One region of the Arthrobacter monumenti genome, then DNA from elsewhere that is predicted to be linked to it. Evidence: riboswitches for the same ligand, from Rfam matches in the RefSeq annotation. Region 1 holds a riboswitch; each other region holds the start of a gene.
The links. A riboswitch is a leader RNA that binds a small molecule or an ion and turns the genes downstream of it on or off. The one in region 1 is predicted to bind S-adenosylmethionine.

Region 2: another riboswitch for S-adenosylmethionine. It lies ahead of ACX80B_RS13320 (flavin reductase family protein); the one in region 1 lies ahead of ACX80B_RS03345 (OsmC family protein).
Region 3: another riboswitch for S-adenosylmethionine. It lies ahead of acs (acetate--CoA ligase); the one in region 1 lies ahead of ACX80B_RS03345 (OsmC family protein).

The regions. Positions count from the first base shown of each region.
Region 1 covers NZ_JBTNCY010000002.1:97,205-101,446, forward strand. The annotation lists gene ACX80B_RS03330 (fumarylacetoacetate hydrolase family protein) at 1-25, opposite strand, end outside; gene rlmN (23S rRNA (adenine(2503)-C(2))-methyltransferase RlmN) at 133-1,344, shown strand; gene ACX80B_RS03340 (EamA family transporter) at 1,341-2,264, shown strand; SAM riboswitch class IV at 2,449-2,570, shown strand; gene ACX80B_RS03345 (OsmC family protein) at 2,606-3,145, shown strand; gene ACX80B_RS03350 (NAD-dependent succinate-semialdehyde dehydrogenase) at 3,326-4,242, opposite strand, start outside.
Region 2 covers NZ_JBTNCY010000008.1:74,142-78,383, reverse strand. The annotation lists gene ACX80B_RS13325 (acyl-CoA dehydrogenase family protein) at 1-908, opposite strand, end outside; gene ACX80B_RS13320 (flavin reductase family protein) at 1,074-1,586, opposite strand; SAM riboswitch class IV at 1,641-1,760, opposite strand; gene ACX80B_RS13315 (helix-turn-helix domain-containing protein) at 1,835-2,242, opposite strand; gene ACX80B_RS13310 (HNH endonuclease) at 2,250-3,614, opposite strand; gene ACX80B_RS13305 (RNA-binding S4 domain-containing protein) at 3,796-4,179, opposite strand.
Region 3 covers NZ_JBTNCY010000003.1:363,821-368,062, forward strand. The annotation lists gene acs (acetate--CoA ligase) at 1-1,927, opposite strand, end outside; SAM riboswitch class I at 1,933-2,035, opposite strand; gene ACX80B_RS06505 (ABC transporter ATP-binding protein) at 2,139-3,155, opposite strand; gene ACX80B_RS06510 (CoA-binding protein) at 3,304-3,720, shown strand; gene ACX80B_RS06515 (DUF1206 domain-containing protein) at 3,811-4,242, opposite strand, start outside.

The DNA of each region.
Region 1 (4,242 bases):
GGCGGCGAAGGGTGGCAAGTTTCATGGAGCTATCGAATCACATGAGGGTGATGGGACCTATGGTTCGGGTTGCCAACGCCCAGTCCACCCCGACAATGTGATAATGGCCGGGTCATGGGAGAATGGACGGCGATGTCTACCATAAATACCCCCGCTTCCGAAGCGCGCCCCCAAGTCCGCCCTGCCGCCGAGGGCTGGGAGCAGGCCGTAGCTCCTGACGGCCGTCCCGAATTGCAGTTCAAGTCGCCGCGGGTGAAGCAGCCTTCCGCGCACTTGGCGGACATGACCATGGCCGAACGCCAGGCAAAGGTTGCCGAGCTGGGCTACCCCGCGTTCCGCGCGAAGCAGCTGTCGACGCATTACTTCAATCACTACACCACCGACCCGGCCCACATGACTGACCTGCCGCTGCAGGGCCGGGACGAGCTGGCCTCGGCAATGTTCCCGCCGCTGCTGACCCAGGTCAAGAAACTCACCACCGACAACGGCGACACGATCAAGTTCCTCTGGCGGTTGTTCGACGGCGCCCTGGTTGAGTCCGTGTTGATGCGTTATCCCGGCCGGATCACCCTGTGCGTATCGTCGCAGTGCGGCTGCGGGATGAACTGCCCGTTCTGTGCGACCGGTCAGGCTGGGCTGACGCGGAATATGTCGTCCGCGGAAATCGTGGACCAGATTGTCGCTGCCAACCGTGCCATCGCCGACGGTGATCTTGGTGGGCTGCGCCGCGACGGCGGGCACGACGCCGAGCGGGTCACCAATATCGTTTTCATGGGAATGGGCGAACCGCTGGCCAACTACAAGCGCGTGCTGACCGCCGTACGCCGGATGGTCGACCCTGCTCCGCTGGGGCTGGGCATGTCCGCGCGGAACATCACCATCTCCACGGTGGGACTCGTGCCGGCAATCAACAAGCTGGCCGCCGAGGAACTGCCCGTCACGTTCGCACTGTCCCTGCATGCTCCGGACGACGAGTTGCGCGACGAGCTCATCCCGGTCAACAGCCGCTGGAAGGTCGACGAGGCGATCGACGCCGCGTACAACTACTACCGCACCACCGGACGCAGGGTCTCCATCGAGTATGCCTTGATCAAGGATATGAACGACCACGCCTGGCGCGCCGACCTGCTGGCGAAGAAGCTCAACAAGCGCGGCCGCGGCTGGGTGCACGTGAACCCGATCCCGCTGAACCCGACGCCCGGTTCAATCTGGACGGCTTCGGAGAAAGACGTGGCGCAGGAATTCATCGACCGGTTGATCGCCGCCGGCATCCCGACCACGCTGCGCGATACTCGCGGTGAGGAGATCGACGGCGCCTGCGGGCAGCTCGCCGCGGCCGAATGATAACGGCCGGGGACGTACGTGCCCGTTTGGGGCACCGGTCCACCGGACTCATCGCCGCTCTCGCGGTGCTGCTGGGATCGCTCGGCATCCAGATTTCATCCATGGTGTCGTTTTCGCTGTTCGACTCCTACAGCACAATGGCCGTCTCCGGGCTGCGGATGGTCATAGCCGCCGTCGTACTGCTGGCCATTACCCGGCCCAATCTCCGCGCCCTGGGTAAAGCTGACTGGAGTGGCATCCTGGTCTTCGGCATAGCGATGGCGGCAATGAACGTCTTCTTCTACCTGGCGCTGAGCCGGCTGCCGCTCGGCGTCGCGGTGACACTGGAATTCCTCGGTGCCTTCAGTGTGGCGATGCTCGCAGCGCGCCGGCTCCGGGATGGCATGTTTGCGCTCGTCGCGCTGGTGGGAGTGGCGCTAATTGCCGGCCCCGCGGCCAACTTCGACGCGCTGGGGTACCTGTTCGGGCTGGGTGCAGCTGCCGCATTCGCCATCTATACCGTCATGTCGGCGCGCATCGGCACGGCATCGGAAGCCAGCTCCGGGCTCAAGGGGTTGGCGCTGTCGGTGTCTGTCGCCGCCGTCGTACTACTGCCTTTTTCCGTCCCGCAGATCCCGCTCGTGGATGCGCCCGACTGGGGACTGCTGGCGCTGAGCGGACTGCTCGGAGTGGCTTTCACCTTCTCCATGGATGTGTTCGCGGCGCAACTGACCTCTGCCGCGACGGTTGGCGTGCTGTTCAGCATTGACCCTGTGACCGGCGCGCTGGTGGGTGCGTTGCTGATGGGGCAAAGCCTGTCCGCCACGGCGTACGTCGGGATCGTGATGGTGGCTGCTTCCGGCGCCTTTGTGATCTGGCGGACCAACCGTGCAGCCGCCAAATTTGCAGCAGTTCAGGGACGGGACGACGACGGCGGGTAGCGGGACAGTGCGTAAGTCACTAGGGCCGGCCTAAATTCCTTCCCCGGCGGGCGTATCTGGAAATTTGACGAGCGACGCGGCTTGTCCGGGCACTTGGCGCGGCCGCCGTCGTCGTTATCCATGTTGCCTTTTGTTACTCCGCCCGGTTGAATTCGCCGCCGTTGAGCGCGCAGAATCGAAACAGAATCAAGAGTCCCGACCGTAAGCCCTGGCTGGTCGGGCGGCAACCCTCTCGCTGTAGCGGGGTGCCCCAGGTGACGATTCGACGCCGGCCCGGTGATGAAACGGGAGGCGTAAGTATGGCGACGTGCCTGGCATGCGCCACGACACGAGAGGGACTCATGACTGAGACCGCAGTTCAAGACCTAACCACTTACCGCGCAGACCGGCTGAATGAGGCCGGTGACTTCTGGGACCGCCGGATTTCCGACGATGCCTCCAACGCGAAGCTGACCTACACGGCCAGCGGCGAAGCGGTGGGATCGGTTGCCACCCGGATCAGCGCAGGGAAACACGAATTTCTCGTCGATGAGCCGGCGGGACTGGCCGGCGATGACGAAGCGGCGAGCCCGGTGGAAGTTGCCTTGGGCGCGTTGATCTCCTGCCAGGTTGTGGTCTACCGGTTGTACGGGCACCAGCTCGGCATCACAGTGGATGGGGTCGACATCGAAGCCGAGGGGGATCTGGACGTGCGGGGAATCTTCGGCAAGGACGACGCCGTACGTCCGGGCTTCAGCGAAGTCCGGTTGAAGATCAACATCAGCGGCCCGGAATCGGCCGAACGGTACGATGAACTGCGCCAGGCCGTCGATGCGCACTGCCCGGTGCTGGACCTGCTCAGCAACCCGACGCCGGTGACGAGCGAGGTCGTCAAGGTCTAGGTTCGGTGGCATCCGAGCCCGCCCTGACGCCGAAATAGCCCCTCCCCCGCCGAGGTAGCGGGTTGCGAGGAACTATTTCACGGGTCGACCGCTACCTCGCGGGTAAGGTCGCGGTTCGGGCGCTCCCTCCCGGGTCGGGCGATACTTCGCGGGTCGGGCGATACTTCGCGGGGCGGGGCGCTACTTCTTTTTCGCCGCCGTCTTCACCATCTTCTTGTTCACGAACTCATCCATGCCGTACTTGCCGAGCTCGCGGCCAATGCCGGAACGCTTCACGCCGCCAAATGGCAGCTCGGCAGCGGTGCCGGCCGGTTCGTTGATGAAGACCATTCCGGTCTCCAGCCGGGACGCAATTTCCTTGGCCTGCTCCGGATCGGCGGTCTGCACGGAGGCGCTGAGCCCGTAGGCGGTGTTGTTGGCCATCTCCACGGCCTCCTCCGGCCCGGACACCTTGTACAGCACGGCGACGGGGCCGAACAGCTCCTCGGTGTAGGCACGCATTTCCTTGGTGACACCGGTCAGGATCGTCGGCTGGTACCAGGCGCCGTCGCGCTCAATGGGCTCACCGCCAGCCAGGACTGTGGCGCCCTTGTCGATGGCGTCCTGGACCTGGGCGGCCAGTCCGTCACGGGCTGCCACGGACGACAGCGGACCGACGAAGGTGGAGTCCTCGGACGGGTCCCCGACGGCGATGCCGCTGACGGCGTTGGTGAACTGTTCGGCGAACTCGTCGTAGATCTTCTCGTCCACAATGATCCGCTTCGCGGCGTTGCAGGCCTGCCCGGTGTTGCCGAAGCGCCCGATCATCGCCAGCTTCGCCGCCTTCTTCGGGTCGGCCGAGTCCAGCACCAGGAACGGGTCGGACCCGCCGAGTTCGAGCACAACCTTCTTCAGGTTCCGCCCGGCGACCTCCGCCACTGCAGCACCGGCACGCTCGGAACCGGTGAGCGAGACGCCCTGCACGCGCGGGTCGGCGATGATGTCCGCCGCCTGGTCGTTGCTGGCAAAGACGTTCACGTACGCACCCTCGGGGGCACCGGCGTCGATGAAGATCTGCTCCATGGCGAGCGCCGATTCCGGGCACTGCGGGGCGTGCT
Region 2 (4,242 bases), on a different contig from region 1:
TTGGACTGCAGCCGGCCGTAGCCTTCCGCCACGTACCACTCGTCGGTGGCGCGTTCCTTGTTGTCCCCGCCGTAGGGCCACGCTCGGCTCGTCGAGCGGGTGTACGCTGCCGCCGTCGTCAATGCGCCTTCCGCTATGCCCAGATAGAAGTTCGCGAACACCAGCTGGATGGCCGGCACGTTGAGGGTGTTGTAGACCAGCGGTTGGAATTCGCCGTCGACGAATCCTGCGGCATCCGACCAGTCGATGCGCACGTCCTTGATCTCTACGGATCCGGATTCCGTCAGCCGCTGGCCGAGGTTGTTCCAGTCCTGTCCGAAAATGATTCCCGGCTGGTCTGTCGGGACGATCGCGAAGACATGCGTTTCGGTTCCGTCCAGAACGCCTTCGATGACGGTAAGGTCGGCAACCTGCCCGCCGGTCGAAAAGGACTTGCGGCCGTTGAAGGCGAGTTGGCCGTCCACCTCGTGGATGATCAAGTCGCTGTCGCGGGGATTGACGGCTCCGCCAAAGAATAGATTGTCCCGTGTGTAGAGCTCTTCGACGGCGGCAATCTGGGCATCGGTTGCGACCAGGCGTGCGGCCCAGGCCCAGAGATAGTGGTAACCAAGCAGCTGCCCGATCGAGCCGTCGGCCCGGGCGATGATCCTGATGACCTTATATACGGTTTCCCAGTTCTGCCCGCCACCGCCGTGCTCGACCGGGCCGAGCAGAGTGACGAGGCCCGAACTTTTGAGCAGCTCAACTTCGGCCCGTGGTGTCTCGTTGGCTCTGTCCCGTTCGACGGCGTCAACCGCGAGGATGTCCGCGACTTCCTGGGCGCGGTACAGCCATTCGTTCGGGTTTTTTGGCCGGGGAGTGCCGGCCCATCGGTCGTTCAGTTGGTTTGTGTCCAAGGTGGTGGTCATTGTGGGGTCCTTTCATGGGGCCGTTGCGGCAGGTGAATTGGGCAGGGTGAAACGAACAGAGGGCAGGTAGGAAGCAGGGGCCGGGGCTGGAACAGGCAGGACTGCTGGAGTTACTGGAGCCCTTTTCCCCGGGGGAGGCCGATGGGCAGGAAGAAGACGAGTGCCCTATACGAGCGCGGGTTGCTTCAGATGATGGAAAGCAGAGGCATGGAAGACCAGCGGACCGGGCGAATTCTCCTGGGTGGAGGTGCCGTGGACCCGTAGCAGGACCACATCATGGTCGCCGGCCGGCATTTCCTGTTCGACGGAACATTCCAGCCAGAGAGCCGCGTTCTGCAACAGGATGGCGCCGGACTCGGTGGTATGGAGATCCAGCCCGGCGAACCGGTCGGCTGACTTCGACGCGATCTGCAGGCATACGTCCTCGTGCCCGGAGGCGAGGATCGAGACGCCAATCCGCTGGCTGCCGCGGAGAACGGGCCAGGTCCGTGACTTTTTCTGGACGGCAAACATTACCAATGGTGGATCGAGCGAAACGCCCACGGTAAACGAGGAGGCAACGATTCCCTCCGGCTTGCCATCGACGCTGGAGCACAGCGCGGCAACTCCCGAGGGGAATCCGCTGAATGCGCGACGCAGGGCGTCGGGACTTAGATCGGCATTTAGAGACACGCTCACACTTCCTCTGCAATGAGGCGATTCCACTCATCGGCTGTGAACGATGCGGCGGAAACGCCGTACTTGCCAGTCGGGGGTGTTTTCCCGATTGACCTAATCATCACCTGGAGCACCCCACTACGGCGAGAGGGTTGCTGTCCAGCCGGCCAGGGCCTGTGGCTGGAACTCATGATTGCGTAATAAACGCTAAGCCCGACAGGGCGAATGGTCAAAGAAGAGCGGGAAATAGTTCGTAAGATTCCGGGAATTCATTCCTCCTGGCTGGGCGGATGTTCAATGGCGGCACGCTCCTCCAGCCAGGCGAGGACATCATGAGGGCGGATACGTCGGTGGCTTCCGCGGTACTCAACAGCAATAGTTCCATCGTCAGTCAGATTGCGCATGTAGGTATTGGAGACGCCGGCAAGCTGCGCCGCCTGCGAGGTGTTGAGTAGTTTCTCGCTGGTGCTGATCGTAATGGCCTCATTGTTCGCAAACCGATTCAGCAGATCGAGAACGGCCGCCGTTGCTGCTTGGGGAAGCCGGACGCTGGTGCCGTTCACAAAAACGGTGGCATCCGGCGATTCGCCCAATGCGGCCGCAAGCCTTCCGGCATCGTCCGACGACAGGGCGTTGTGATGTGAAGTCTTGCTCAGTGCTGTGCTCTCCGAAGGCATGCCACCATCATGCCTTGGCCGGAGTTGCTCCCGGCAGACTAGGCGCGGTGGACCAATAGACGTGTCCAGTTGGTGTGGACGTTTTGGTCCTATACCGGCTGCCTCTGTCCGGACCGGTGTCCGGTGGGTCGGGAGCCGCCTGGACCGCCCATCCGGGTGCTTCCTTGGCGTAATTGCAGGCTTCGCAGAGCCCGCGACCGTTGGTTTCGTTGGTTTGGCCTCCGGCGGACCAAGGAACCACATGGTCGGTGTGGCGGATCGGTGCATCGCACCAAGGTGTTCCGCAGATTTGGTCGCGTGTTGCAATGAAGCGTGCCAATCCCTTGGGGAAAAGCCGGGACCGTGAGTCCATGCCGATGAGTTGGCCGGAGACCGGTGCTGTGTAGAGGCGGCGGATCCAAGCTTCTGCCGCCGCTGTGCCCTGCCGTGCGAGGTCCCGTCCGGTTTGGGCCGGAATGACTCCATAGCCTGGCAGGAAGGCAGGTTCGCCATCGCCGGCCAGCAAGGTCCGGTCTGTCATCACCACTTGTACGTCTACGGCGGGGGCGTCGGCCTGCCACTGCCCTGTGATGCGTTCGACGAAGGTGTCTGCCATGAACTGGCCGCGCCCTCGTTGATCACCTTCGGCGCGTGGACCGTTGGCTGCCCGCGTAAGTGCCGCCAGCACTGCCACTCCCTGGGAAGCGGGCAGCAAGGCCGTCACATAAGCCATGGCGTCAGGCGCGGGCCTGCCCGTGACACTGCGTTCATTAGTGGCCTTGGCAGCCCGCCGCACAACCGAATGCGGATCGAGTTTGTATGAAACCTTGCGTGCTTCCGCGGCGAGACGTCGATCGCTCAATCCTTGAAGGTAGTCCTGGTCGGAAGCTATTTGGTGGTCGACTTCTGCGCGGTCCTCAACTGTCAGGCAGGCGGTTTCTTTCACCAAAAGCGTGGCCCGCCATTCCGAAACCTTACCGGCGGTCAACGCCTTCAGGGTATGGGGCATTTCGTTGACAAGAGCTTTGGAAAAGCCGAGGTGCTGGTTTCCCTGATGGGGGGACACCCGCCGGGCAAGTGCGATTTCGCCAGCGATTCCCTTCCCCTGCTCCTTCTTCGGCATGCCCATGGCCGCTTGATCCTGTCGCTGACGGGAGTCGAAGTCCGCGGCGAATCTGGCCTGCGCTGCTGCGGCCGCTGCTTTGAGGTCCTCCAAAGCACCGATACTGTCAATGCACTCCTTCTTGGAGGCGACTTCCAAGTGCCTGAGCTCTTCTATCCATACTGCGATGGAATCCGGGGCGGTGATCGGGGCAGCCCAGGGGGAGCCGCCGTCGGCCGCATTGGCGCGGACCGACGTCTCAGTTGCCTCTGTAGCTGAATTGCCGAACATGTATCCACCGTATCCAGGGGCGCGGCGCAGTAGGGAGAAAAATGTTCGAATGTGGATGGCGAAGCCCGAATGGCAGGTTGTGGAGGACGAGTGATTCATGGAATGACGCTCGTGAATGGCCAGATGCGGCGCCTGCTTGCGGGACCGTGGTTTGGGAGGACTGGGACGGTGGGGGAGTCCGTTAGTCTCCGCGCCGGAAGCGTTCGAGCTCACGGCGGTCCTTCTTGGTGGGTCGTCCCTTACCTCGGTCGCGCTGGGGAAGGCCGAGCGCCGGCAGGGCCGGCCGTTTCGGAGTGCGGTCGGTGTAGCAACGGGTGGCGGCATCGGCACCCACACGCTTGGCGATCAGGCGCCGGACCTCGAGGACGCGTTCAAAGCCGGACTGGCGAATGCGGATGGTGTCGCCTGGAACCACGGTCTGCGAGGCTTTCACCGGGGTGTCGTTCAGGCGAACGTGATGGGCGCGGCAGGCTGCGGTGGCTGCGGACCGGGTCTTGTAGATGCGGATCGACCACAGCCAGGCGTCCACCCGCACGGTACTGAGGTTGCTGTTTGGAGTACTCATCGGAAATCGAGTCTAGTAGCCGTCATCATCCAGAGGCATGGCCGCCGTCGTAATTTCGATGCC
Region 3 (4,242 bases), on a different contig from region 1:
GCATGATCTTGCCGGAGCGGGTCTTGGGGACATCAGGCACGACGACGACGGCGGCCGGCTTGGCAATCGGCCCAATCTCCCGGGCAACGTGGGCACGGAGCTCGTTCGTCACAGCCTGGGAATCAGTGGAGGCGTTGGCTGCAAGCACGACGAACGCAACAATCGCCTGGCCCGTCTTCGGATCCGCGATGGGCGCCACGCCCGCCTCGACAACCGATGGGTACGAGACCAGGGCGGACTCGATCTCGATGGTGGAGAGCCGGTGGCCCGATACGTTCAGCACATCGTCCACCCGTCCGAGGATCCAGATGTCGCCGTCGTCGTCGTACTTTGCGCCGTCGCCGGCAAGGAACCAGCCTTGCCGGGCATACTGGCGCCAGTACGAGTCCAGATAGCGCTGCGGATTACCCCAGACGGTCCGCGCCATGGCCGGTCCGGTCTTGTCCACGACGATGAAGCCCTGCTCGCCGGTCGGCACTTCAGCTCCGCCGTCGTCGACAATCCTGGTGCTGACTCCAGGCAAGGCGCGGTTGGCGCAGCCAGGCTTGAATCCGGAATCGGTAGGCCGGGGCGAGAGGATGGTGGCGCCGGTTTCGGACTGCCACCACGTGTCGACCACCGGCACTTCGCCGCGGCCGAACTTCTCACGGAACCAGCGCCAGGCCGGGGGGTTGATGGCCTCGCCGACCGTGCCGAGCACGCGGATGGAGGAGAGGTTGTAGTGCTCGGGTACGCCGTCCGGGAACCAGCCCATCAGCGAACGGACCAGCGTCGGCGCGGTGTAGTAGCTGGTGACGCCGTAGCGCTCGATGATCTCCAGATGCCGGCCGGGATGCGGGGTGTCCGGGGTTCCCTCGTAGATCACCTGGCTGACACCGTTGGCGAGCGGGCCGTAGATTTCGTAGGTGTGGGCGGTGACCCAGGCCAGATCCGCGGTGCACCAATGCACGTCTGCATCGCGCTTCTGCGGGTCCGGGTTGCTGAACAGCAGTTCGTGGCTGGCCGCCGCCTGGGTGAGGTAACCGCCGGAGGTGTGCACCAGGCCCTTGGGCTTGCCCGTGGTCCCGGAGGTGTACATGATGAACAGCGGAGTCTCGGCGTCGAAGGCCTCCGGCTCATGGACGTCGGAAGCGGAATCGACGACGTCGTGCCACCAGACATCCCTGCCGGTCGTCCACGGAACGGACAGTTCCTGATTGGAGCGGCGGCCCTTTCCGGAGGTCGCGGTCCCGGCCTTGGAAGTGCGCCGGATGACCAGGACGTGTTCGACGGCGTTGTCCCCGGCCACCGCGGCGTCGGCATTCTCCTTCACCGGCACAGCCTTGCCGCGCCGGAACTGCCCGTCCGTGGTGACGAGCAGCTTCGCGCCGGTGTCCTCGACACGGAAGCGGAGCGCCGCGGCGGAAAAGCCGCCGAACACCAGCGAGTGGACCGCGCCGACCCGCGCGCAGGCGAGGGTGATGACGACGGTTTCGACCAGGACCGGCAGGTAGATGACAACCCGGTCACCCTTGCCGATACCAAGTTGGATCAGCGCGTTGGCGGCCTTGGAGACTTCCTTTTGGAGTTCGGCGTACGTGACTGAGCGGCGGTCGCCGGGCTCGCCTTCGAAGTGCAGCGCGACCTTGCCGCCGCGCCCGGCAGCGACGTGCCGGTCCACGCAGTTCGCGGCGACGTTGAGCTTCCCGCCGGAGAACCACTCGATCTTCGGCACGCTGAGGGCAAGGTCTTCGCCCTCAGCGGCAAGGGCAGCGTCGTAGTCGAGGCCGCTGAGGGGAGCCGCGGACTCAAACGTGTGCGCGGTGTGCCAGGGTTCGTCCCAGTCGAGTTTCCGGGCGGCGTTCTCCCAGTAGGCGATGCGGGCGGATTCGTCTGGCTCCCCGTTGGGGGATGGGTGGGCCGGTACGGCGTCCAGTTCGATAGTCATAGTCGTCTCCATCGGTCCTGGCGGTAGCACCGTCCTGTGCCTCTATGGGGCACCAGGTGGTTGCTGCGGCTTCATCGATCCAGGTCTCTCGGCCGCTCGGGATGGTCAATATTCAAGTTTAGACGGGTAGAGGGTGCCGGGATCAACTTCCGGACGTCATAAACTGAAACGTGAAGCAGCAGGGCAGGCGGGACCGGTTGGAGCAGCGGGGCTAGTGGGGCTGATTGCCAATGCCAATGGTATTCAGGAGGGAGTCGCGGACCCGGACGAAGGCGGACGAGTTGCTGTTCCGTGGCCGCTCCTCGGGAACATCGACCATGTGGACAATGCTCGAGCCGTACCCGGCGCCGTCCGCCGTGGTTGGCTTCGCGCCGTCGTCGTTGCCTGTTTCCGTTGTGCCGCCATCGCCCGTCTTGCCGCCGTTTCCGTCCTTTGGGCTTCCGAGCACGATGATCCGGTCCGCCAGGTGCAGCGCCTCGTCCACGACGTCGGTCACGAGCAGGACGGTGGTGCGGGCTACGCGGTGAATGTCCAGCAGCAGGTCCTGCATCTTCGCGCGGGTCTTTGCATCGAGCTTGCTGAAAGGCTCATCCAGGAGCAGCACGCCTGGATTCCGTGCCAGTGCGCGTGCCAAGGCGGCACGCTGGGCCAGCCCGGCCGGCACATCGCGGGGCCAGTGCTTGGCGAACTGTTCGAGTCCCAGCAGTTTCAGCAGGTCTGCGACCCTGGCCTTGCCGTTCTTGGCGCTGGTTCCAATCGGCAGCCCCATCGCCACGTTTGCCTGCAGGGTATGTTCGGGTGACAGCTGCGCCTCATGTGACGCGACTGCACAACGGTTGTCGACGGCGGAAACCGGGGTGCCGCCGATGGAAACAGTTCCGGTTCCAGCAGTGTCGAGACCGCCGGTGGCACGCAGCAGAGTGGATTTGCCGCATCCGCGCGGCCCGAGGATCGCTACGATCTCGCCGGCGTGCACGTCCAAATTAATATCCCGCAACACCGTCCGGCGGGCATCGCCCGTGCCGAAGTTCCGGTCCACGGCTTTGAACGAAATGGGCAGCGCGTGGGGTGGAGCGATGCGAAAGGGAGAGGACGGCGCGGGACCTGAGGATGCAGGCGCGGATGGTGAGGGAGTGGCCAGCGCCGGTGCGGAAGTGCCTGAACGGCCGGTGGCAGGTGTTACCTGGGTGGGCGCCGCCTCCTGGGCCGCTGCCACATCTTCGCTCATGGATACTCCAGTTGGTCCAGGTGTCCGGCCCGGGACGGGTTGACTATTACTAAACTGGAGAAAGCGTCCCGGCGACAAATCCGGCGCGTAATATTGCGACGCCGTGGCCGCATCAGGGCAGCGGTTCCGCGGATGAGGAGGAACAGTCATGGCTCACACCAATGATCGCGACACCATCAAGAGGTTACTGACGACGGAGGGGCGGTGGGCCGTCGTCGGGCTTTCCACTAATCCCGCCCGCCCGGCCGTTGGGGTGTCGAAGTTCCTGCAGCGGAATCTGGGGATGGAAATCATCCCGGTAAACCTGAAGGGCGAGGACGTCCATGGCGAACAGGGTTACAAGAAGCTCGCGGACATTCCCGGCGGGATCGATGTCGTCGACTGTTTCGTCAATTCCCAGCGGGTCGGCGCCGTGGTGGACCAGGCAATCGAGGTCGGCGCGAAGGCGGTGTGGCTTCAGCTCGGGGTCATAGATGAAGCGGCGGCCGCACGGGCAGCGGAAGCGGGTCTCGACGTCGTGATGGATACTTGTCCTGCGATAGAGGCGCCGCGGCTGGGGCTCTGACCGCGCGAGGGCGCTGGTGCTCCCGATGCGGTTCCTGGCAGGCGCGCGTTCCACCACCGTCCTGCATGCTGACCACCAGCAATGGCCGTCTTACATGTTGGCGAACTTGGCGCGGGCAATCGAGTAGATTCCGAAGCAGATCAGTCCTATCCCGACAAGGCCGAGAATATATGGCCCGAACGGCTGCTCACCCAGTGCTTTGAGGGCTCCGTCGAGGCCCGTTGCTTCCTGCGGATCGGACTGGACAGTGGCCACAATGAACAGCAGGCCGACGGCGGCAAGCGCGACTCCCTTGGCCGTGTAGCCAGTGATGCCAAGCGGGACGGTGGCCTTGCCGATGTGGTGGGGACCAGTGGTTTTGAGGTCTTTAAGGAAGTTCCGGCTGACACCTTTGAAGACGCAGTAGCCGCCCATGCCGATGATGCCCGCCCCGATGGCAATGAGCAGGATCGACCCGGTCTCCGACTTCATCAAGGCGGCGCTGAAGTCGCTCGTGGCCTCGCCGCTGTCCTTCGGCGCGCC